One region of the Planomonospora sp. ID91781 genome, then DNA from elsewhere that is predicted to be linked to it. Evidence: predicted binding sites of a transcription regulator. Region 1 holds the regulator's gene; each other region holds the start of a gene.
What was found. The regulator HrcA, encoded in region 1, represses chaperone genes, less so after heat shock. The targets are predictions, from matches to a motif close to TTGGCACTCTCNNNNNGAGAGTGCCAA.
Positions count from the first base shown of each region.

Region 1 (7,966 bases):
GACGACCGTACGGATCGTACGGCCCGTACGGTTCGGGGAAGCCGGGCGCGGGCCGGCCGTAGGGGTCGTGAGCGCCGTAGGGGCCGGGTGCCGCCTGGCCGTACGGGTCGTAGGGGCCGGGTGCCGCCTGGCCGTACGGGCCGGGTGCGGGCCGGCCGTACGCGCCGCCGGGCGGGGGCTGGGGTCCGGGGTGGCCGCCGCCGTGGGCGCCGTAACCGCCGGAGCCGTACGGCGAGGCGGGCGGGGGCCGGTGGCCGTGTCCCTGACCGGGCCGGGCGCCGCCGGAGTCGTATCCCCGGCCGGGCCGCGTCGGGTCGTCTCCTTCGGCCCCGTGCCGGGGCTCCCCGGAATTGTCGCTCATGGACCCTCCTGGTGGGTCGTCGGGATCAGCCGGCCTCGTCGGGGGCTGTCACGAAGTCGATCAGCTCCTCGACCGGGCCGAGCAGCTCCGGCTCGAGGTCAGCATATGTCGCGACCGCCCCGAGGATCCGGCGCCAGGCGTCACCGGGTTCCAGGTCCCAGCCCAGGGCGGCGACGACGCCCTCCTTCCACGGCCGGCCGCGCGGCACGGACGGCCAGGCGGGGATGCCGAGCGCCGACGGCTTGACCGCCTGCCAGACGTCCACGAAGGGGTGGCCGACGACCAGCACGTGCGGGGAGGTGATCCGCTCGGCGATCCGGCTCTCCTTCGACCCGGCGACCAGGTGGTCGACGAGCACGCCCAGCCGGCGGCCCGGGCCGGGCCGGAACTCCTCGACGATCGCGGGCAGGTGGTCGACGCCCTCGAGGTACTCCACGACCACGCCCTCCACCCGCAGGTCGTGGCCCCAGACCCGCTCGACGAGCGCGGCGTCGTGCACGCCCTCGACGTAGATCCGGCTCTCCCGGGCGACGCGGGCGCGCAGCCCCTCCACCGCGATGGAGCCGGAGGCGCTGCGCCGGGGGGCCTTCGGCGCGGAGGCGGGCCGCACCAGGGTGACGACCCGGCCCTCCAGCAGGAACGCGGCGGGTTCGAGAGGGAACACCCGCCGCCGCCCGAACCGGTCCTCCAGGGTGACGGCCTCCTTGTCGCAGGCGACCACCGCACCGCAGAAACCGCCCTCGGCGTCCTCCACGACCAGGTCGGGCTCCGCCGGAACCAGGGGGATCGTCCCCCTGCCCGGCCGCCGCCAGTCGCCCGCCAGCACGTCGCGTTCGTACATCGCCCCTCCTGCGTCCGCGTCGACGCATGGGACGCTAGCAGCGCACGGGGCGGGGCCGCGATCACCCGCGGTAGGGACCGCCCGGCCCCCACCCGCCCACCGGGACGGCGGCGTTGAGCTTGCGGGCGCGGCTCCGCTTCACCAGTACGACGATGGTCACGACGATGGCCAGCAGGACGCCGAAGCCCGGGATCAGGAACAGTGCCACGGTGCCGCCCACGAGGGCGCCGGCGGCCAGCTCGCGGCCCACACCGAAGCGGGCCTGGCCCCCCTCCTCGACGGAGCAGCCGAGCTTGTACTCGCCCGCCTGGTCGACGCCGATCCGGAAGGCCAGCTCCCAGGGGATCCCGTCGCTGCCGGTGACGGTCGTCTGCACGAGCGAGTTCTCCAGCCGGCCCTGGGTCCCCTCCTGGAAACCGCACTGGAACTTGGTGCCCTGGGCCGCGGAGACGTAGAGGGCGGGGCTCTCGGCCGGGTCCAGCCGCACGGTGAAGACCTCGCCCGGGCCGTAGGAGGCCGGGGGCGCGGCGTCCTCGGCGAAGCTGAGCACGCCGCCGGCGAAGACCGCGATGCCGGCGATCACGGAGACCACCGCGAGCAGCCAGGCCCCCACGATCCAGCCGATGCTCGGGCCCGCCTTCACCTTCGGCGGCGGTCCCTGCGGGGCGCCGTAGCCGGGCGGGGCGTAGCCGTAGGAGGGGGCGCCGCCGTACGGCTGCGCGGAGGGGTGCTGCGCCGGCTGCTGGGCGGGGTGCTGGGGGGTGCCGGAGGGGGAGGCGAAGCCACCGGAGGGGTTGCCGAAATCGTGTGACATAAGGCAAGTGTGGAGGTTGTCGCTTGTATCCGAATAGCAGTTGACTTGACGACCGTGCGGACCCCGGTTGCGGGCCGCGTCATCCCACCCCGCGGGCGGGAGCCGTACACTGGCACTCGGGAACACCGAGTGCCAGCTCCGGTGTTCTCCGTCCGGGCGCGCAGGGTGCAGGCAGGGAGGTGAGCACGTTGGTCGATGACCGCAAGCTCGCGGTGCTTCGCGCCATCGTCGAGGACTTCGTGTCCACCAACGAGCCGGTGGGCTCCAAGGCTCTCGTCGAACGGCACAACCTGGGCGTGTCGCCCGCGACGATCCGCAACGACATGGCGGTGCTGGAGGAGCAGGGCTACATCGCCCAGCCGCACACCAGTGCCGGGCGGGTGCCCACCGACAAGGGCTACCGGCTGTTCGTCGACCGGCTCTCCCAGGTCAAGCCGCTGTCGGGGGCCGAGCGCCGGGCCATCGAGACGTTCCTGGCGGGCGCGGTGGACATCGACGACGTGGTGACGCGCACCGTGCGGCTGCTGGCGCAGCTCACCCGGCAGGTCGCCGTGGTGCAGTACCCGTCGCTGACCAGCTCCACGGTCCGGCACGTCGAGCTGGTCCCGCTGAGCGAGCGCCGCCTGATGTTCGTGCTCATCACCAACACCGGCCGGGTCGAGCAGCGCGTGGTCGAACTGCCCGACGTGGTGGACGAGGGCCGGGTCGCGCACCTGCGCGCCGTGCTCAACGCCTGCCTGGACGGCTGCGGGCTCACCAGCGTCCCGGACAAGGTCGCCGACCTGCCCGAGCGGCTGCCGGCCGAGGACCGGCCGCTGGCGGCCACGGTCCTGTCGGTGCTCCTGGAGTCCCTGGTGGAGCGCCAGGAGGAGAAGATCGTCTTTGCGGGGGCCGCCAACCTCGCGGGGGCCGACTTCACCGTCGGTCTGCGCGACGTGCTGGAGGCGCTGGAGGAGCAGGTCGTGCTGATGCGCCTGCTCGGCGAGACCTCCGACCCGTCCACACTGACCGTGCGGATCGGTTCGGAGAACCCCTACACCGGACTGCAGGGGACGTCGATCGTCGCCGCCGGATACGGTTCGGGGGACAAGCAACTGGCCCGGCTCGGTGTGCTGGGACCGACACGAATGGACTACCCGGTCACGATGGGCGCGGTGCGCGCGGTGGCACGCTACGTCAGCCAGATCCTGGCTGCATCCTAAGAGGTCGACTAAGTGGCTAAGAGTGACTACTACGGCACCCTCGGGGTGCGCCGTGACGCCAGTGCGGAAGAGATCAAGAAGGCTTACCGCCGGCTGGCCCGTGAGCTGCACCCTGACGTGAACCCCGATCCCGCGACCCAGGAGCGGTTCAAGGAGATCACCCAGGCCTACGAGGTGCTGTCCGACCCCGGCAAACGGCAGATGTACGACCTGGGCGGCGACCCGTTCGGCGGGGCCGGCGGCGGCGCGGGGGCCGGCGGGTTCGGTGCGGGCTTCCCGTTCAGTGACATCATGGACGCCTTCTTCGGCACGGCCGCCGGGGGCGGCGGACGCGGCCCCCGGTCCCGGGCCCGCCGGGGGCGCAACGCCACCATCCGGGTCGAGCTCGACCTGCGCGAGTCCGCCTTCGGCACCACCCGCGAGCTGACCGTCGACACCGCCGTGCTCTGCGAGGTCTGCACGGGCTCCGGGGCCGCGGCCGGCACCCACCCCGACACCTGCGACATGTGCAACGGCCGGGGCGAGGTGTCCCAGGTCACCCGCTCCTTCCTGGGCCAGGTCATGACCTCCCGCCCCTGCCCCCAGTGCGGCGGGTTCGGCTCGATCATCCGCCACCCCTGCCAGGAGTGCTCCGGCGACGGCAGGGTCCGCACCCGGCGCACCATCAAGGTCCGCATCCCGGCCGGGGTGGAGGACGGCACCCACATCCAGCTCGCCGGCGAGGGCGAGATCGGCCCCGGCGGCGGCCCGCCCGGCGACCTGTTCCTGGAGATCGTCGAGCGCCCGCACGAGATCTTCGAACGGCGCGGCGACGACCTGCACTGCACCGTGCAGATCCCGATGACGGCGGCCGCGCTCGGCACGATCCTGACCGTGGAGACCCTCGACGGCGCCGAGGAGATCGACGTCCGGCCCGGCACCCAGTCCGGGCAGACCATCTCCCTGTACGGCAGGGGCGTCCAGCGCCTCAACGAGACCGGCCGCGGCGACCTGCTCATCCACGTGAACGTGGAGACGCCGTCCCGCCTCGACCCGGCCCAGGAGGAGCTGCTCAAGGAACTGGCCAGGCTGCGCGGCGAGGAGCGGCCCCCCGGCAAGTTCGCCCCCGGCCAGCAGGGCTTCTTCTCGCGCCTGCGGGACGCGTTCAACGGCCGATGACCGTCCCCGTCTTCCTGGCGGACCCGGCGGACCTGGTCCTGCCCGAGTTCACGTTCGGCGGGCCGGAGGGGCGCCACGCCGCGGCCGTACGGCGGCTGCGGGAGGGCGAGCGGCTCGACCTGACCGACGGGGCGGGCACCGTGGCCGAGTGCGTGGTCCTGGTCCCGGGCAAGGACTCGCTGCGGGTGGAGGTGCTGCGCCGCTACGAGGTGCCCGAGTCCCGGCCGCGCCTGGTCGTGGTCCAGGGGCTGCCCAAGGGCGAGCGCGGCGAGCTGGCCGTGGAGATGATGACGGAGGCCGGGGTCGACGTCATCGTGCCCTGGGCCGCGCTGCGCTGCGTCACCCGGTGGAAGGGCGAGCGGGAGGCCAAGTCGCTGGCGCGGTGGCGCTCCACCGCGCGGGAGGCGGGCAAGCAGTCACGCCGGTTCCGGCTGCCCGAGGTGGCCGCGCCGGCGGGCACGGCCGAGGTGGCCGCGCTGCTGTCGGCCGCGGCGCTGGGGATCGTGCTGCACGAGGAGGCCGACTCGCCGCTCTCGGCGCTGGAGGTGCCGGGCGACGGCGACATCGTCGTGGTGGTCGGGCCCGAGGGCGGGATCGCCGACGAGGAGCTCTCCGCCTTCCGGGCGGCGGGAGCCGTGACGGCGCTGCTCGGGCCGACGGTCCTGCGGACCTCGACCGCCGGGGTCGCCGCCGCGGCGGTGCTCCAGTCGCGCACCGGCCGCTGGTGACCCCGGCCCGCCCGGTCTAACCCCCGATCGGGGTCGGCGTGACCTGCTCCGACGGGAGCGGCGGCTCCGGCTGCGGGGGTTCCTCCACCTGCTGGCAGCCGTCGGCGGGACAGGGGCTCTCCGAGGGCGTCGCGGACTCCGAAGGCGTCGGGACCGGCGTCGCCGTCTCCTCGCACTCCGCCGGGGGCTCCACCGGGACGGCCTCCGCGGTCGCCGTCGGGCAGGTGGGGGTCGGCGTGGGAGTGGGCTTCCGCGTCGGGTCCGGAGTCGGCTGCGGAGGCGGGCTCGGAGTCGTCCGCCTGCTCTCTTCGGGGGCGGGCGGGGGCGGCGCGCCGGACCTGGTGACGGCGGGCGGGACCTGACCGTTCTTCGGAGGCAGCGGCCGGGAGGTCCCGGACAGGTCGGTGTGGGCCGGAGTGACGGGCTTGACGTCTCCGGAGAAGGTGATCTGCGCCACCTGCTCGCGCAGGCCGGGGACCACCATGACGACGGAGGCCGCGACGAGCACGGCCCCCGCGACCGAGGCTCCGGCGCGCCACCAGGTCAGCCGCCGGAGCCCGCGTCGTTCGATGCGAGCGCGGATGATCTCCAGGCCGTCGGGGGAGGGAACGACCGAGTCCGCCTCCGCGCTGAGGGCACGGCGGAGAAGCTCGCCGTACTCGTCGGGGGAGTCGGTCATGACAGTTGCTCCAGTGAGGTTCGTAGGGCGGCCATGCCGCGAGCCGTGTGACTCTTGACCGCGCCTTTGCTGATGCCCATCGCGTCGGCGATCTGTGCTTCGGACAGGTCTCCGTAGTAGCGCAGGACGAGCGCCTCCCGCTGGCGTGCGGGCAGCCCGCGCAGCGCCTCGATGACGGCTGACCGCTCCAGCTCGCCGATCGCGCCGTTCTCGGCGCTCGGCGCGTCGGGCAGGCCCTTGGGGGCGTACTTCTCGACGACCGCCCGGTGCCGGAGCACCGAACGTGATCGGTTGACGACCGACTGGCGCAGGTAGGCCAGTGCCTTGTCGGGATCGCGCAGCCTGCGCCAGGCACCATGAATGGCGACGAACGCGTCCTGCACGACCTCCTCCGCGGTTGCCATGTCGCGGACGAGCAGTACAGCGAGACGCACAAGGGACCGGTAGTGCGCGCTGTAGAGCGCGGTAACGGCCATGTCGGCATCCCACCCGACGGGCACCGCCCCGAGCGACCTGTCGGCCACGAGGGTCTCGGTGGTCACATCAGTGGGACGCTCGGCCTTCCCAGGGGGTTTACGCTCTTCCGGTTCATTAGGGGGCATGACCCTGTCGTGTCCTCGCCAGGCGGCCTCGGGGGGCGGCTCGCAAATGTCTTCCGCCGCAAGTTTCGCACACCCGCCCCGTTCAGGTGGATCTTTCCCGGCCGCCGGGACGGCAGGGGGGACCATTGCCGGACCCCGGTGTGCGGGAGGACGGCGCATGGGCGGTCCCGGGCGGGGGCGGCGATAGGGTGCCGTCATGGTGAGTGAAGCCGACTGCCTGTTCTGCGGGATCGTCGCCGGGAGGATCCCGGCGGAGATCGTCCACGAGACCGAGCGCACGCTGGCCTTCCGGGACGTCAACCCGCAGGCGCCGACCCATGTCCTGGTGATCCCCAAGGACCACCACCCGACCGCGGCGGCCCTGGCCGCCGCCGACCACGGGCTGGCCGACGAGGTGCTCAGGGCCGCGCACGCGGTCGCCGAGCAGGAGGGCGTCGCGGACTCGGGCTACCGGCTCGTCTTCAACACCGGGCCCGGAGCCGGCCAGACCGTCTTCCACGTCCACGGGCACGTGCTCGGCGGCCGGGACCTGACCTGGCCGCCCGGATAGGGACGGGACGAAACGGGAAGGCGTGATCGCCCCCATCGCGGATACGATGACGGAGAGGGTGCCCTGCGGGGCACTCCCGCACATCCGCCGTCGATGTCTGGAGGCGAACAGGCCGCTAGGCCCGCCCATGTCCGAGTCAAACGATTCCAGCAGAACACCGTCTCCGCGCTCGAAGGGTCCGAGCCGGGTTCAGGCGAAGGTGGTGATCCCGGACGACCACTCGATGCTCAGCATCCTGGGCTCGAGCGACGAGCTGCTGCGGGTCATCGAGAACGCCTTCCGCGCGGACATCCACGTCCGGGGCAACGAGATCACCATCACCGGCAGCCCGGAGGAGAGCAGCATCGTGGTGCGGCTCTTCGAGGAGCTGACCGAGCTGGTCAGCGGAGGCGCCGAGCTGACGGCGGACGCGGTCGAGCGGAGCATCGCGATGCTGCGGATGACCTCCGACCGCCCGGCGGAGGTGCTCTCCCTCGACATCATCTCCTCGCGGGGCCGGACCATCCGGCCGAAGACCGTGAACCAGAAGCGCTACGTCGACGCGATCGACAGGCACACCATCGTCTTCGGCATCGGCCCGGCCGGCACCGGCAAGACCTACCTCGCGATGGCCAAGGCCGTGCGGGCGCTGCAGGAGAAGAAGGTCAACCGGATCATCCTCACCCGCCCGGCGGTCGAGGCGGGCGAGCGGCTGGGCTTCCTGCCCGGCACGCTCTACGAGAAGATCGACCCCTATCTGCGCCCGCTCTACGACGCGCTGCACGACATGCTCGACCCGGACTCGATCCCCCGGCTGATGGCCGCGGGCACGATCGAGGTCGCGCCGCTGGCGTACATGCGCGGGCGCACGCTCAACGACGCCTTCATCATCCTGGACGAGGCGCAGAACACCTCGCCGGAGCAGATGAAGATGTTCCTGACGAGGCTGGGCTTCAACTCGAAGATCGTCGTGACCGGCGACGTGACCCAGGTCGACCTGCCGGGCGGCACGCAGAGCGGCCTGAGGGTCGTGCAGGACATCCTCGACGGCA
Region 1 is NZ_JABTEY010000001.1:2,842,564-2,850,529, forward strand. Features, by position in the region: gene HS048_RS12905 (DUF4870 domain-containing protein) at 1-361, opposite strand, end outside; gene HS048_RS12910 (DUF3097 domain-containing protein) at 387-1,202, opposite strand; gene HS048_RS12915 (hypothetical protein) at 1,264-2,016, opposite strand; gene hrcA (heat-inducible transcriptional repressor HrcA) at 2,205-3,218, shown strand; gene dnaJ (molecular chaperone DnaJ) at 3,231-4,376, shown strand; gene HS048_RS12930 (16S rRNA (uracil(1498)-N(3))-methyltransferase) at 4,373-5,104, shown strand; gene HS048_RS12935 (hypothetical protein) at 5,121-5,783, opposite strand; gene HS048_RS12940 (SigE family RNA polymerase sigma factor) at 5,780-6,259, opposite strand; gene HS048_RS12945 (histidine triad nucleotide-binding protein) at 6,585-6,935, shown strand; gene HS048_RS12950 (PhoH family protein) at 7,063-7,966, shown strand, end outside.

Region 2 (7,966 bases), 1.1 Mb from region 1:
ATGCCCTGGACGCCGGTGGCGGGGGAGATGCGGATGCCGACGCGGTCCGCGCCGATCGCCTCCACGACCGCCCGGGCGGTCTCCACGGCGAACCGGATCCTGCCCTCGACGGATCCGCCGAAGCGGTCGTCGCGCAGGTTGACGTTCTGCGACAGGAACTGGTGGATGAGATAGCCGTTGGCGCCGTGCAGCTCGACCCCGTCGAAACCGGCGTCCACGGCCCGCCGGGCGGCGTCCGCGAAGTCCTGCACGGTCGCCTCGACCTCGGCGGTGGTCAGCTCCACCGGGACGGGGAGGTCCTGCATGCCGTTCGGGGTGAAGATCTGCTCCGCGGCCGGCACGGCCGAGGGCGCGACGGGGAGCGTGCCGGTGTTGTCGGGATGGCCGATCCGGCCGGCGTGCATGAGCTGGGCGAAGATCCGCCCGCCCGCCGCGTGGACGGCGTCGGTCACCTCGCGCCAGCCCGCGACCTGCTCGTCGGTGTGCAGCCCCGGCGTGTTCATGTAGCCCTTGCCGGCCGGGCTCGGCTGGATCCCCTCCGTGACGATCAGACCGGCCGACGCGCGCTGGGCGTAGTAGAGCGCGGTGAGGGAGGACGGGATCCCGTCCACATAGGCCCGGGACCGGGTCATGGGGGCCATCACCAGGCGGCTGGGCAGCTGGAGGCGACCGAGTTCGAAGGCGCTGAACGGCATGGCTCTTCCTTTCTTGGACGACCAACTTGGCCGACCAATGGTTAGTTCTACAACTTGGTCGACCAATATGCAAGCGGTAGGCTGATCCGGGAAAGGGAGGGGCGACATGGCGGAGCCGATGACGGTGGAGGGGGCGGTCCATCCGACGGCGTGCGGCACGGAGGGCCTCGACGGGCTGAGCTGCATGATGGCCCAGACGGCGCGGGGCCACCGGGTGCTGCTCGCCGCGCTGCTGGCGGAGATCGACCTCTACCCGGGGCAGGACCGCGCCCTGAGCGCCCTGTGGGAGAACGGGCCGCAGTCGCAGAACGCGCTGGCCAGGATCCTCGGCATCGACGTGTCCACGATGACCAAGATGCTGCAGCGCCTGGAGCGGAGCGGGTTCGTCAGCCGGAGCCCCTGCCCCGCCAACCGCCGCATCAGCATCGTGAGCACGACGCCGGCGGGTGACGCCCTCCGTCCCGAGGTGGAACGGGTCGCGGCGGAGCTCCACCGCCGGATGACCCGCGGGCTGACCCCCGAACAGGTCGAGACGCTGCTCTCGCTGCTGGACACGGTGCGGGAGAACGTCTGCCCCGAGGCGATGTCCGGCGACGGGGCCTGCGGCCTCTGACGACGGGGCCTGCGCCCTCTGCCGCGGGCTCTCAGCGCTTCCGCCTGCGCGCCGCACCTCTGCCGCGGGCTCTCAGCGCTCCCGCCTGCGGGCTCGCCGACGGCGGCTCCGGCCTCCGGCAGCGGAAGGCCCCGGTCCTCCACCGTGAGGACCGGGGCCTGGAAGCGGTGCCCGGACGTCAGTCCTTCGTGCGGGTGGGCCGCAGGAGCGCCTCGGCCAGGGCGAGCATGGTCTCCTCCAGCGCGCCGAGGCGGCGGGTGAGGTCGGTGCGGACGGGGTCCACGATCTCGCCGAGGGCCTCGGCGAGCTGCTCGCGGTCGGGCTGGGCGCGGAGCATGTCGGCCAGCGGGGCGAGGGCGGCCTCGGCCTGGGCCAGGCGCTCGTCCAGGGTGTCGAAGCGCTGCTCCTGCCCGTCGGTCTGGGCGGAGATGAGCTCGCCGACGCGCTTGTGGACCTCGCTGATGTTGAGGGTGGCGGGGAGCTGGCTGACCCGCTGGTTGACGGCCTCGACGTGGTCGTCGACGGCCTCCAGCTGCTCGCCGGCCTTCTCCGCGCGGCTGTCCAGCGCGCACAGGCGGGCGTCGACGACGTCGATCCGGCTCGTGACGCGGCCCTCGATCTCGTCGAGGCGCTCGTCGAGGCCGTCCAGCCGGCCGTCGTGGCGGGTGCCGGTCTCGCCGATCCGGGCGTCCACCGAGGCGATGCGGGAGTCCACACCGCCCAGACGGGTCTCGACGCCGCTCATCCGGCCGTCGATGTCGGCCAGGCAGCCGTCCGTGGTCTCCAGCCGGCCGTCCACCGAGGCCAGGCGGCCGTCCAGCGAGACCAGGCGGCCGTCCACCGCCGCCAGGTGGTCGCCGATCCCGGCCAGGCGGCCGTCGGCGGTCTCCAGGCGGCCGTCCACCGAGGTCAGGCGGGTGTCGACCCGGTCGATGCGGCTCTCGACGCCGTCCACCCGGTCGTCCACCCGGACCACCGCCTGCTCGACCTTCCCGCTCACCTGCCCGATCGCGTCGAGAAGGCGGCCGACGGCGGCGTCCACGGACTCCCGCACCCCCGCCGCGAGCTCGGCCAGGCCGTTCTCCACGCGCTCGGTGCGCTGGGAGAGCTCGGTGAGCGACTTGTCCAGGCGGGTGAACCGGCCGGCCGCGGCCTCCATGTTCTCCTGGAACTGGCCGAGGCGCCCGGCGAACTCGTCCATCCGGTCGCCGACGCCTCTGGTGCCGTCGAGGACCGACTGGAGGCGGGTGAGCGCCTCGTCCATGTTCTCGCCGACGGTGCCGAGGTCGGCCCAGAGGCTCGGCAGCTCCTCGACGGGGGTGACCCGCTCCCCGACGGTGTCGATGCGCTGGCCCACGGAGTCGATCCGCTGCCCCACCGAGCCGACGCGCTCGCCGACGGCGTCGACGTGGTCGCGGACCGCCTCGACGTGCTGGGCGAGTCCCTCCGCCCATGTCGGAGGCCGTACGGCGATGTCGTCCAGGCGACCGTGGACGGATTCCAGCGTGCCGTTCAGCCCGCCGAGCTCGCGTTCCCTGACCTCGCGCAGCAGCCACTCCATGCCTTCGAGCCGCTGGCGGATCTCGTCCAGCACCGCACCCTGCGTGCGCTGCTCGTAGACGTGGTCCTGGGCGGCGCGGGCGAGGAGCTCCCGCATCCGGTCGGAGATGGCGGTCTGGCCGCCGGCCTGCAGCAGGGTCTGATTGGAGTGATCCACCGAAAAGCTCCTTCACTCGCCGACGGTCAGCCGCGCGGTGGGATTGGTCCGGCTGTTGTTAAACGCGGTCGAACCGCTGACGGGAACGACTCCCGGGGCGCAACGATAGCGCCTGGATCAAGGTTTTTCGAATCCGGCTTTAAAAGATCGCGATTGTCGACGGATTTCCCGGATTTACGGTTCCGGGCAGATCAGCACGGGTCGCAAACAAGGACAAAAGGCCTGTCGATGACTCGGGTGAGAATAACCGTTGTGAATTTCTTTCCGGAAAGGCGGAGGTCTTTCCGGAGCCGCTCGACGTCGACCGCGGATCCACGTTTCTTGATCGTCACGTTCCCGACGCCGCGCTCCCGGAGCACCGCCCGCAGCCGCTTGAGCGAGAACGGCAGCACCTCGTGCACCTCGTAGCGGGACGCCCACGGGGTCTCCGCGAGGGCGTCGGAGGTGATGTAGGCGATGTGCGGGTCGATCAGGCGCCCGCCGACCAGCGCGGCGACCTCCGCGACGAGGTGGGACCGGATCGCCGCGCCGTCCGGCTCGTAGACGTAGCGGCCGATGGGGCCGACCTCCGCCGGGCCGAGGCCGGCGCCGGGCGTCATCGTCAGGCCGGACGGCAGCATCGTGGCCCGCCGCTCCACCTCGCCGGCCAGCGCGCCCGCCCAGATCACGGCCTCCTTGACCTCGCCCCGGTGGGAGACCCACTCGGCCTCGGCCCCGGCGGGGATGAACTCGTACGGGATGCCGGGGGCCACCTTCAGGCAGGCCGCCCGGGCCGCGGCGACCATCCGGAGCACCTCGGGCCAGGCCGGGGAGTAGGCCAGGGGGTCGAAGGTCCTGCCGCGCGCCGTACGGCGGGCCGGATCGGCGAACAGCACGTCGAAGGCGGCCGGGTCGACCGTGTCGGCGCCGGCCGCGCGGACCGTGACGCGGTCGCCGAACCCCAGGGCGTCGGCGTTGGCCCGGGCGACGGCGGCGGTGAGCGGGTCGGCGTCCACGGCCTCCACCGTGCAGCCCGCCCTGGCCAGGGCGAGCAGGTCGCCGCCGATGCCGCAGCAGACGTCGGCGACCCGGGAGCCCGCGGGGATCCGCCGGGCGCGGTGGTCGGCGACCTCGCGGCGGGTGGCCTGCTCCAGGCCATGGGGGGTGAAGTACATCAGGTCGGCGTCGGCGCCGAACTTCTCCCGGGCCCGCCGCCTGAGCACGGCCTGGCCGAGCGCCGCCGAGGTGAGATCGGCGTCGTAGGTCTTCCTGAGCCGGGTCACGGCCGCCACGGGGTCGTCCCCGGCGAGCTCGGCCGCGGCCTCCAGGGCCTCCTGGCCGCGCGGCGTCAGCAGCTCACGGAATGCGTCAAGGTCCACGCCGCCCGACGCTACCGCCTCATGCCCGCGGGGAGACGCGACCGATCACCCGGAGGCGCCGCCCCGGCTCAGCAGGCCTACCAGGTCGACATCGATGGGAAAGGGCACTTCGAGGGAGAGCCGACCATGATGGATGCCGGTGGGGACGTACGACTGGGTGGTGGGGTCGAGCTCGTACACGTACACGACCGGTTTGTCGCTCTCATCTTCGATGAGCCAGAAATGAGTGATTCCTGCCGCTGCGTAGCGTTCCGGCTTGATTTTGCGGTCGCGGAACTTCGACTCGGGTGAGACCACTTCGACCGCCAGGTGGACTTCGGCGGGGGTGTAGGACGTCCGGCTGTTGTCGTCGGCCACGCGGGCATCGATCACCAGTACGTCCGGGCAGGGGCGCTGGAACTTGTTGATCTTTATGTCCATCTGGCTGACCGCGGCGAGGTGCTCCGGAGCCTGGGCGTCGAGGCGGTCGGTGAGCCCGCGGATCAGTCGTTCGTGGAAGCGCTTCTGGGGGGATATGAAGATGAGTGCTCCATCGAGGAGTTCGACGCGTCTGAAGAAGCCCGGCTCGCCGTGGGGCCCGTCCTGGGGAAGGTTGTCGAGGTCATCGGCCGTCCAGCCGCCGGGCGGGGGGTGCGGCCAGTCGGCGAGCAGGTAGTCGGCGTCGCGTACCGTGGCCAACGCGTCGCTCATCGTGCCGGTCATGTCGTTCACCGTAGCGTCTTTCCCGTTACCGTTCGTGGTCATCAGGTCACATTCCCGTCGGTGCCCGGTCGTCTCCCCGTATGTTCCCCCGATCCGGGCGGCGCGGTCAGGGATGGGGGCGGGTTTCATGATGCGGATATGCCTTTCTTTGTCGTGATGTGAGGCATGCCGGAGCGAGAGCGGCTCCGGGTTCCGTGCGGGCGGGGGCGCCGGACCTCCGCGGTGCCCCGGGAATTCACCCGTGGAGGGCTCCGGGGGCTCCGGATCGTTTCGTCTTGTCGAATCTTTGCCGTTCAGAAGGAAAACTCGGAGGTCGCACGGTCCGGGGATGCCTGTCGCGGGGAAAAGGGTGTGAATCCGTACGCCGGCCCATGACCGGTGTTCGCGTGTGTTTCATATGTGTGAACCGGTCGTCCGGTGATTGTGGTGACGGATAAGGGAGGTGTGTTTTCCGCCCGCGATTTCTCCGGGGACGCCGTTCGGGATGCCGTCCGGTGGCGGATGGCGGGACGGCACGATGTGCGGGTGCGGGTGCGGGTGCGGGTGCGGGTGCGGGGATCGTCCGCGATGCGGGGAGCCGCCGGTGCGGGCGGAGGAGTCGCCGGCCCGGACGGGTGGAACCGCCGGTCGCGGGGCGCCGGGAGGGCGGCGGCGTTCGCCCGAAGCGCAGACAGGGCGGTTCGTGTTGACTGTCAAGGCCTCCTTGCATACTGTTCCGTATTGGCACTCTCCCCTTGAGAGTGCCAATCCATGCGACGAGGTCAGGTCTGGCACCCGCGACGGCAGACCGCTGGTCGCCTCTTCTAGATCATTCATATCTGAAGGGGAGGTCCGACGTGACGACCGCCACCAAGGTTCCCGTTAAGCCGCTCGGCGACCGCATCGTGGTCCAGCCGCTCGAGGCAGAGCAGACCACCGCTTCCGGTCTGGTCATCCCGGACACCGCCAAGGAGAAGCCGCAGGAGGGCAAGGTCCTCGCGGTGGGTCCGGGCAACTGGGACGAGGAGGGCGAGAAGCGCATCCCGCTCGACGTGAGCGAGGGCGACATCGTTCTCTACAGCAAGTACGGCGGCACCGAGGTGAAGTACGGCGGCGAGGAGTACCTCGTGCTCTCCGCCCGTGACGTGCTCGCGATCATCGAGAAGTAGTTCACGCTTCACCTGAGATGACGTATCGAGCCCCGGGCCGCTCTCTGCGCCCGGGGCTTTGATGCGCCGACGTGCTTTCAGAGAGGACTGTCATGCCGAAGATCCTGTCTTTCGAGGAGGACGCGCGCCGCGCTCTCGAGCGTGGTGTGAACGCCCTGGCGGACGCCGTCAAGGTGACCCTCGGCCCGCGTGGCCGCAACGTCGTCATCGACAAGAAGTTCGGTGCGCCGACCATCACCAACGACGGTGTCACCATCGCGCGTGAGGTCGAGCTGGAGGGGCCGTACGAGAACCTCGGCGCCCAGCTGGCCAAGGAGGTCGCCACCAAGACCAACGACATCGCCGGTGACGGCACGACCACCGCGACCGTCCTGGCCCAGGCGATGGTCCGCGAGGGTCTGCGCAACGTCGCCGCCGGGGCCCAGCCGCTCTCCCTCAAGCGCGGCATCGACCTCGCGGCCAGGACCGTCAGCGACAAGCTGATCGAGTCCGCCCGCCCGGTCGCGGACAAGAAGGAGATCGCGCACGTCGCGACGATCTCCGCGCAGGACGCCAAGATCGGTGAGCTGATCGCCGAGGCGTTCGACAAGGTGGGCAAGGACGGTGTCATCACCGTCGAGGAGTCCAACTCCATGGGCATGGAGCTGGAGTTCACCGAGGGCCTGCAGTTCGACAAGGGTTACCTGTCGCCCTACATGGTGACCGACCAGGAGCGGATGGAAGCGGTCCTGGAGGACCCCTTCATCCTGATCCACCAGGCCAAGATCACCTCCGTCGCGGACTTCCTGCCGCTGCTGGAGAAGGTCGCCCAGACGAAGAAGCCGCTGCTCGTCATCTCCGAGGACGTCGAGGGCGAGGCCCTCGCGGTCCTGGTGACGAACAAGATCCGCGGCACCTTCACCTCCGTCGCCGTCAAGGCGCCGGGCTTCGGCGACCGCCGCAAGGCGATGCTGCAGGACATGGCCATCCTCACCGGCGGCCAGGTCGTCAGCGAGGAGGTCGGCCTCAAGCTGGAGCACGTCGGCACCGAGGTGCTCGGCACCGCCCGCCGCGTCGTGATCACCAAGGACAACACCACGATCGTGGACGGCGCCGGTGACGCGCAGGCGATCGCGGACCGCGTCAAGGAGATCAAGCTCGCCATCGAGCAGTCCGACTCCGACTGGGACCGCGAGAAGCTCCAGGAGCGCCTCGCGAAGCTCTCCGGCGGCGTCTGCGTGCTGAAGGTCGGCGCGGCCACCGAGGTGGAGCTCAAGGAGAAGAAGCACCGCCTCGAGGACGCCATCTCCGCGACCCGCGCCGCGATCGAGGAGGGCATCGTCTCCGGCGGTGGCTCCGCGCTCGTGCACGTCGCCAAGGTCCTGGGCGACCTGGACCTCACCGGCGACGAGGCGACCGGTGTCGCGGTGGTCCGCAAGGCGCTCATCGAGCCGGCCCGCTGGATCGCCGAGAACGCCGGCCTCGAGGGCTACGTCGTGACCTCCAAGGTCACCGAGCTCTCCGTCGGCCACGGCCTCAACGCCGCCACCGGCGAGTACGGCGACCTGATCGCCCAGGGCGTCATCGACCCGGTCAAGGTCACCCGCTCGGCCGTCCAGAACGCGGCCTCCATCGCCGGCATGCTGCTGACGACCGAGGCCCTCGTGGTGGACAAGCCCGAGGAGGAGGCCCCGGCCGCCGGCGGTCACGGCCACGGTCACGGCCACGGCCACTGATCTCCGTCAGGACCCGGT
Region 2 is NZ_JABTEY010000001.1:1,741,299-1,749,264, forward strand. Features, by position in the region: gene HS048_RS08195 (alkene reductase) at 1-695, opposite strand, end outside; gene HS048_RS08200 (MarR family winged helix-turn-helix transcriptional regulator) at 802-1,308, shown strand; gene HS048_RS08205 (hypothetical protein) at 1,487-3,025, opposite strand; gene HS048_RS08210 (class I SAM-dependent methyltransferase) at 3,217-4,383, opposite strand; gene HS048_RS08215 (Uma2 family endonuclease) at 4,429-5,127, opposite strand; gene groES (co-chaperone GroES) at 5,922-6,233, shown strand; gene groL (chaperonin GroEL) at 6,326-7,948, shown strand.
Region 2: a site for HrcA is predicted at 5,806-5,832, ahead of groES (co-chaperone GroES). Genes of this name have one in related genera too.

Region 3 (7,966 bases), 350 kb from region 1:
TGGCTCCACGCCGCGTTGGAGGCGATCGCCTCCTCCGGGGCCAGCTCGGGCACCTGCCGGAGCCGGACCCGCGCGCCCGCCTCCTCCGCGGCGCTCGCCAGCCGCCTGGCCATCGCGTGGACGGTGCCGGTCGAGGAGTAGTAGATGACGGAGACTCTCACATCGGTCACGGGTCTGCTCCCTGTCAGGCGGGCGGGCCGCGGAGAAGAGAGGGCGGCCTGTGCGTCCCCGCCCCGCTCACGGCACCTACCCGCGGCCGGCGGCGGCGAGCCCGGCCGGCCGGAATGCGGACGCGTTGCAGACCGATTCCCGAACGGGGATCTCCCCGGCCGCCACCGCTCCCGCACGGATTCACTTGACTGGATCAAATAAATCGTTGACCGTGTCATACATGGATGACCTCGTGGCGGAGATCCGCGCCTTCAACCGCTTCTACACCGGTGTCATCGGCGTGCTCGACCAGGGGTTCCTCGGCACGCCGTACTCCCTGACGGAGGTCAGGGTCCTGTTCGAGCTGAACCTGCGCGAGCGGATGGAGGCCGGCGAGCTGCGGCGGCTGCTCGGACTCGACGCCGGATACCTCAGCCGGATGCTCACCCGTTTCGAGACCGAAGGGCTCGCGGTGCGCGAGCGGTCGGCCGCCGACGGGCGGCGGCAGGTGATCGGGCTGACCGAGGAGGGCCGCACCGCCTTCGCCGCGCTCGACGAGCGGTCGGCCGCACAGGTGCGCGGCCTGCTGGACGGGGTGACCGAGGAGGACCTGCGGCGCCTGGTCGCGGGCATGGCCGTCGTCCGGGAGGTCCTCGGCCCCGCCCCGGACCGCGGCGGGCCGTACGTCATCAGGCCGCTGCGCGCGGGCGACCTGGGCTGGACGGTCTACCGGCACGGCGTGCTCTACGCCTCCGAGTACGGCTGGGGCACCGAGTTCGAGGCCCTCGTGGCCGGAATCGCGGCCGACTACGGGAGGCGTCACGACCCCCGGCGCGAGGCGGGCTGGATCGCCGAGGTGGACGGCGAGCGAGCCGGTTCGGTCTTCTGCGTCCGCGAGGACGACCAGACGGCCAGGCTCCGCCTGCTCCTGGTCGAGCCGTCCGCCCGGGGCAGGGGCATCGGCAGGCGGCTCGTCGACGAGTGCCTGCGCTTCGCCGAGGAGGCCGGCTACCGCCGGATCACGCTCTGGACCAGGGACGTGCTGACCGGCGCCCGGCGCATCTACCGGGCGGCGGGGTTCGAGCTGGTCCGGGAGGAACCGGGCGAGGGCTTCACCGAGGAGGTCTGGGCCCGCGACCTGCGGAAGGGCGGCGCCCGGGACGGGGCGCTCAGCCGCGGAACGGGCCGGTGACCTCGTAGGTGACGCCGTCGGTCCCGGCGGAGTCGCCCCGGGCGCCGCGCTGGGAGGAGAAGTACAGCCGGCGGCCGTCCGGGGAGAAGGCCGGGCCGGTGATCTCCGATCCGGCGTGGCCGTCGACCCTGAGGAACGGCGAGACCAGCCGGTCCGGGGTGATCAGGTTGATCTCCATGTTCCCGCCGTCCTCGGCCACGTACAGGTCTCCGGCGGGGGTGCCGGTGATGTTGTCCACCCCGGTCAGCGGGGAGGCGGCGTCGTAGGCGATCTCCAGGCGGCCGTTCTCCGCGTCGTAGGCCCACACCCGGTTGTCGCCCTTGGTGGTGAAGAAGCAGACTCCGCCGTCGTAGTGGCAGCCCTCACCGCCGGAGAAGTGCAGGGCGGCCCCCACCTGGTGCCTGGTCGCCTTCAGCGGCGCGGCGGGGTTGGGCACCCGCTCCCAGGTCACCGGCCCGGTGATCGCGCCCCCGCCGCCTTTCCCGCCGCCCCCGCCGCCGCCTTTCCCGTCGCCGCCGTCCCCGCAGAGCACCTCCAGCCGCCCGGCCGTCAGGTCGCCCCACACGTCCGGCCGGAACCGGTAGAAGCAGCCGTCCCGCTCGTCCTCGGTGAGGTAGACCACCTGCCGGTCGGGGTCGCAGGCGGCGGCCTCGTGCTTGAACCGGCCCATGGCCAGGCGCGGCATCGCGGCGCGCTCACCGTACGGGTCGCACTCGAACACGCGGCCCCGCAGGGTCTCCTCGCACGACAGCCAGGTGTTCCAGGGCGTGCGCCCGCCGGCGCAGTTGAGGTCGGTGCCCGAGAGGATCCGGTAGGCGCCGAGGATCTCTCCGCCGGCCCCGAACCTGATCGCCGAGGCCCCGCCGAGCAGCGGGATCTCGGAGTTGGACACGTAGATCCAGCCGGCGCCGTCGGGGAAGCAGGCCCCGCCGTCGGGCGCCGCGTGCCAGAGCGTCCCGCCGACCCTGCGGCCGGTGCGGGCGACGATCCTGCTGGTGAAGCCCTCGGGCAGCGCGACGCCGTTCGCGTCGGGCGCGCGGAGCGGCCCGTAGTGGCCCGTCCCCCGCGCGGACACGCACGCGGCCCCCTGCCAGAGGGATCCCGTCAACGCCGCACCCGCGGTCAGTCCTCCGGTGCGCAACAACGTACGGCGGAGCATGGCGCCTCCTCGCTGCCTTCACGGTACGCGGGCCAGTCGACCGGATCCGGGTGAACACGGCCACCGTCCCGATTGAAACTCTGCGGAAACCCGGAAGGCACGCGTTTCGACCGATCCGCTCTCATCGCCGACCGGCCGCGCCCCTCCTCCGGCGGATCGCGTCCCTGCGGCCCCTCCGGCGGATCGCGGCGCGCGAAGGCGCCCCGGCGCCGGGCCGGGACGCCTTCGCGCACCGCGTCGGGGCACCCTGGCGGAAAGCACCCGCCGGAGTGCCGCCTCAGCGGCCGGGCGGGCCGTTCAGCGCTGCGCCTGCATCATCCAGTGGTGCTTCTCCACGTCCTGGGTGACGGCGATGAAGATGTCCTGGGTGACGGGGTCGGCCTCGGCGGTGGCGTCGACCCGCTCGCGCATCCTGCGGCCGATGGACTCCAGGATGTCCGTCATCGCCGCGACGACCTTGTCGACGTCCAGGTAGCCGGAGTCGAGCTGGGGCACCTTCGTGGTGGCGGCGATGGCGGACGCGCGGCCGTCGGGCGTGATGTCGAGCGACACCGCCCGCTCGGCGACGGTGTCGGCGTGCGCCCGCGCGAACCCCACGATCTCGTCCAGGTGCAGGTGGATCTGGCGGAAGTTGCGGCCGATCACATTCCAGTGGGCCTGCTTGGCCAGGAGCGAGAGATCGAGGAGATCGATGAGCGCGCCCTGCAGGGCCTCTCCGACGATCTTCTTGTCACCGGGCTGAAGCGGGCCGGTGATGGTGGCCATGGGACGTACCTCCGTTGTCGGTATCCGTTGTCTCGTTGCGAACCAGAGCCGCCCATACCCACCGATACCGGACCTATGTTGACACTGTAATAATTGCAGTGTCACTATGAGGGCATGGAATGGACGATCGGCGAACTGGTGGAGCGGGCCTCGGCGGCCCTCCCCCCGCCCGCCCGCCAGGGCGGGCGGGTCAGGGACGTGCCCAACGAGCGCCTCGTCCGGTGGTACGCCACCATCGGCCTGCTCGACCCGCCGGCCGCCCGCCGGGGCCGCGTCGCGCTGTACGGCAGGCGCCACCTGCTCCAGCTGATCGCCGTCAAGCGGCGGCAGGCCGAGGGCCGGAGCATCGCCGAGATCCAGGCCGAGCTCGCCGGGGCGACCGACCAGATCCTGGAGGCGATCGCCCGCCTCCCCGCCTCCCCGGACGGGAGCCCGGCGCCCCGCGAGGCCCGCCCGCGCTTCTGGACCGGCCCGCCCGCCCCTCCCGCCCCGGCGCGGAACCGGACGCCCGCCCCTTCCACCCCCGCACGGAACGACCCTCCCGCCCCGGTGCGGAACGGGACGCCCGGCTCCCCCTCACCCGCCTCCCCGCCCCCGGTTCCCTCCGCCGCCTCGGCCGTGCCCGCGGTACGGCTGGCCGCGGGCGTGACCCTCCTGCTCGACGGCGCGAGCCGTGTCCCGTCCCACGACGACCTCGCCGGGATCGCCGCCGCGTCCGAGACGCTCCTGGCGGTCCTGCGCGAGCGTGGGCTCGCCTCTCCGGAAGGAAAGCCATGACGATCAACTCCATCACCCCGCTGCGGCCGGACGAGTGCGAGCCGGTCCCCGACGCCGGGCTGGGCGCGCTCGTCACCGAGCGCGGCAACCTGCCCCTGGAGAGCGTGGACGTCGCCGCCGAGGTCGCCGGCCTGGCCGCCGGGGTGACGGTGACGCAGTGCTTCCGCAACGCCTTCGACGTGGCGCTGGAGGCGACCTACGTCTTCCCGCTGCCCGACCGGGCCGCGGTGACGGCCTTCCGCATGGAGGCCGACGGGCACGTCGTCGAGGGCGTGCTGAAGGAGCGCGGCCGGGCCAGGGCCGACTACGACCGGGCGGTCGCCGAGGGGCGGCGGGCGGCCATCGCCGAGGAGGACCGGCCCGACGTCTTCACCATCCGGGTCGGCAACATCGTGCCGGGCGAGCGGGTCACCGTACGGCTCACGCTCGACCAGCCGCTCCCCTACGAGGACGGCGCGGCGACGTTCCGCTTCCCGCTGGTCGTCGCCCCCCGCTACATCCCCGGGACCCCGCTCGACGGCGGGCAGGCCGGCGACGGCTGGGCCGCCGACACCGACGCGGTGCCCGACGCCTCGCGCATCACCCCGCCGGTGCTGCTGCCCGGCTTCCCGCACCCGGTGCGGCTCTCGCTCGCGGTCGCGGTCGACGCCGCCGGGCTGGAGCTGCGCGAGGTCCGCTCCAGCCTGCACACCGTCCTGCAGGACGGCCGCACCGTACGGCTGACGCCCGGTGAGCGGCTGGACCGCGACTTCGTCCTGCGCCTGCACTTCGACGCCTCCACCGCCCTGACCCTCGTCCCCGACCCGGACGGCCCGGGGGACGGAGACGAGGGCACGTTCGCGCTGTCCGTGGTCCCGGAGCCGGGGCCCTCCGCGCCCGCGCCGAAGGACGTCGTGCTGGTGCTGGACCGCTCGGGCAGCATGGCCGGCTGGAAGATGGTCGCCGCCCGGCGCGCCGCCGCCCGCATCGTCGACACGCTGACCGGCGACGACCGGTTCGCCGTGCTCGCCTTCGACACCGTGGTGGAGCACCCCGGGCGGCCCGGCGAGGGCGGCGGCGAACTGGTGCGGGCCACCGACCGCAACCGCTACCGGGCGGTGGAGTACCTCGCCCGGCTGGAGGCGCGCGGCGGCACCGAGATGGTGGAGCCGCTGGAGCGCGCCGCCGCGCTGCTCGGCGACTCCTCGCGGGACCGGGTGCTGGTGCTGGTCACCGACGGGCAGGTGGGCGACGAGGACCGGATCCTGGAGCGGACCGCGGGGCGGCTGGCCGGCGTGCGGGTGCACACGGTCGGCATCGACCAGGCCGTCAACGCGGGCTTCCTGGGCCGGCTGGCCGGGCTCGGCGCGGGCCGGTGCGAGCTGGTGGAGTCGGAGGACCGGCTGGACGAGGCCATGGAGCACATCCACCGCAGGATCGGCGCGCCACTGGTCACCGACCTGTCCCTGGCGGGAGACGGCCTCGACCCGCTCCCCGGCTCGACCGGCCGCCTCGGCTCGGTCTACCCCGGCGTGCCGCTGACCGTCCACGGCCGCTACCGGGGCGCGGCCGGGACCTCCGCGAGCGTGGTCCTGCGCGGCCTGGACGCCGCCGGGCGGCCGTGGGAGCGGCGGATCACCGGGACGCGCGCGCACAACCCCGCGGTGCGCTCGATCTGGGCGCGCGCCCGGCTGCGCGACCTGGAGGACCGCTACGCCGCCGGCGACCGCTCGCTGGAGGAGGAGATCGTCTCGACCTCGCTGGAGTACGGCGTGCTCTGCCGGTTCACCGCGTTCGTCGCGGTCGACAGCCGGGTGGCCGCCGAGGGCGGCCCGGAGCACCGGGTGATCCAGCCGGTGGAGCTGCCCCGCGGCTGGGAGACGCCCGCGGCCGCGGCCGCGCCGATGCTCCTGGCCTCGATGCCCCCGACCATGAGCGCGGCCATGCCTGCTCCCATGCCCGCCCCGCGGGCGGCCGCTCCCGGCGCACCGCCCGCCTCCCCCGCTCCGGGGTACGGCGCGGGCGCGCCGGGCGGGTCCGCCGGGGCCTCGCCGGAGGCCTTCCCCGGCGCGCTCCCGGACACCTTCCCGGACGCCTTCCCCGACACGGAGGCCGGCCCGGTCCCCGACGCGGGGATCGGCGCGTTCCCGGACGCGGGCCGCGACGCGTTCCCCGCGCCGCCGGGCGGAGCCCCCGTCCCGCGCGCGCCGATGAGGTCCCGGTCCGTCCCGCGTCCCGCCTCCCCCGCCGGGGTCCCGGCCGGCTCCGGTGCACCGGGCGACGCCCTGCGCACGCAGCTGGCCGAGGAGCTCCGGCGGCTGCGGGCCGCCGAGTCCCTCCCGCCCGCCGAGCGGCTGCGCCTGCTGTCCGACCTGGGCAGCCGCCTGGCCGCCCTGGCCGTCTTCCTCGGCGGCCATCCGGAGCTGGAGGCGCTGGCCGGGGAGCTGGCGTCGGCGGGACCCGGCGCGGACGCGGACGCGCTGTGGCGGCAGGCCGTCCGAACCCTGGAGGGGCTGAGCGAGCCGGAGCGGCGCCGTCCCTTCTGGAAGCGGTGACCGCCGGGCCCGGTGGCCGGCCGGCAGGAGCGGCCGGCCGCCGGGCCGTCCCGGCGGCTTCGAGATCGTCCGCCGGATCATCCCGCCACCTGTGACGTACAGTGGCGGGGTGGTGATTCTCGACGGCGGTCTGGCCACCCATCTGGAGTCCCTGGGCGCGGACCTGGGTGACGAGCTGTGGTCGGCGAAGCTCCTGGTGGAGGACCCCTCGCTGATCCGGCAGGCGCATCTCGACTACTACGCCGCGGGAGCGCAGGTGGCGACCACGGCGAGTTACCAGGCGAGCATCCCGGCGTTCGTGCGCCGGGGTCTGTCCGCCGGCCGGGCCGAGGAGCTGATCCTGCTCTCGATCCGCCTGGCCGCCGAGGCGCGGGACGCCCACGGCGAGGGCGCGGTGGCCGCCAGCGTCGGCCCGTACGGCGCCTCTCTCGCCAACGGCGCCGAGTACACCGGCGACTACGACCTCGACGAGGACGGCCTGGTCGCCTGGCACCGGGAGCGCTGGCACATCCTGGCCGGCGGCGGAGCCGACTTCCTGGCGTGCGAGACCGTCCCGTCGTACGCCGAGGCCCGCGCGCTGAGGCGGCTGCTCGACGAGACCCCGGGCGTGCGGGCGTGGATCAGCTTCTCCTGCCGCGACGGTGAGCGCATCAGCGACGGCACTCCTATGCGCCGGGCCGCCGCGTTGTTCGCGGGCCACCCCCAGGTCCTCGCCGTCGGCGTCAACTGCACCGCGCCGCGCCACATCCCCAGCCTGATCGGGCAGATCGAGGGCAAGCCCGTCATGGTCTACCCCAACTCCGGCGAGACCTGGGACGCCGAGGCCCGCCGCTGGCGCGGTCTGGCCGACCCGGCCGAGTTCGGCGCGGCGGCCGCGGAATGGCACGCCGCGGGCTCGGACTTCGTCGGCGGCTGCTGCCGTACGACTCCGGAGCACATCCGGCAGATCCGCGAGCACGTCTACGGCGGCTAGGCGTCCTGCCCCGCGAGGCCGTGACGCCCGTACGGCGAGGGCGTGCGGCAGCGATCAGACCGAGGTCGTGGCGCCCGTACGGCCGCGGCGGTGCTGCCAGAGGGAGTCGACGGCCAGGGCTCCGCCTCCGCTGAAGCCGATCATCAGACTGGCCGCCGCCAGGGCGAGGACGTACTCGTAGCCGCCCTTGTCCGCGGCGAACCCCGCCGACCCGTGGACGAACAGGATCGCGCCGAGCATGTTGAGCGCGAGCAGCGTGCCGAAGAGCGGGAGCGCGGCGCCCACGATGAGGGCGATCCCGCCCACGACCTCCAGGACCGCCACCGCCGGCGCCGCCAGGCCCGCCAGGGGGATCCCGACCGACTCGAAGAACGCCGTCGTCCCCGACAGCCCGGAGCTGAACTTCATCCAGCCGT
Region 3 is NZ_JABTEY010000001.1:3,187,578-3,195,543, reverse strand. Features, by position in the region: gene wrbA (NAD(P)H:quinone oxidoreductase) at 1-170, opposite strand, end outside; gene HS048_RS14520 (helix-turn-helix domain-containing GNAT family N-acetyltransferase) at 392-1,342, shown strand; gene HS048_RS14515 (alkaline phosphatase PhoX) at 1,320-2,501, opposite strand; gene HS048_RS14510 (DNA starvation/stationary phase protection protein) at 2,799-3,266, opposite strand; gene HS048_RS14505 (MerR family transcriptional regulator) at 3,381-4,043, shown strand; gene HS048_RS14500 (VIT domain-containing protein) at 4,040-6,577, shown strand; gene mmuM (homocysteine S-methyltransferase) at 6,687-7,550, shown strand; gene HS048_RS14490 (DoxX family protein) at 7,605-7,966, opposite strand, start outside.
Region 3: a site for HrcA is predicted at 3,345-3,371, ahead of HS048_RS14510 (DNA starvation/stationary phase protection protein). Genes of this name have one in related genera too.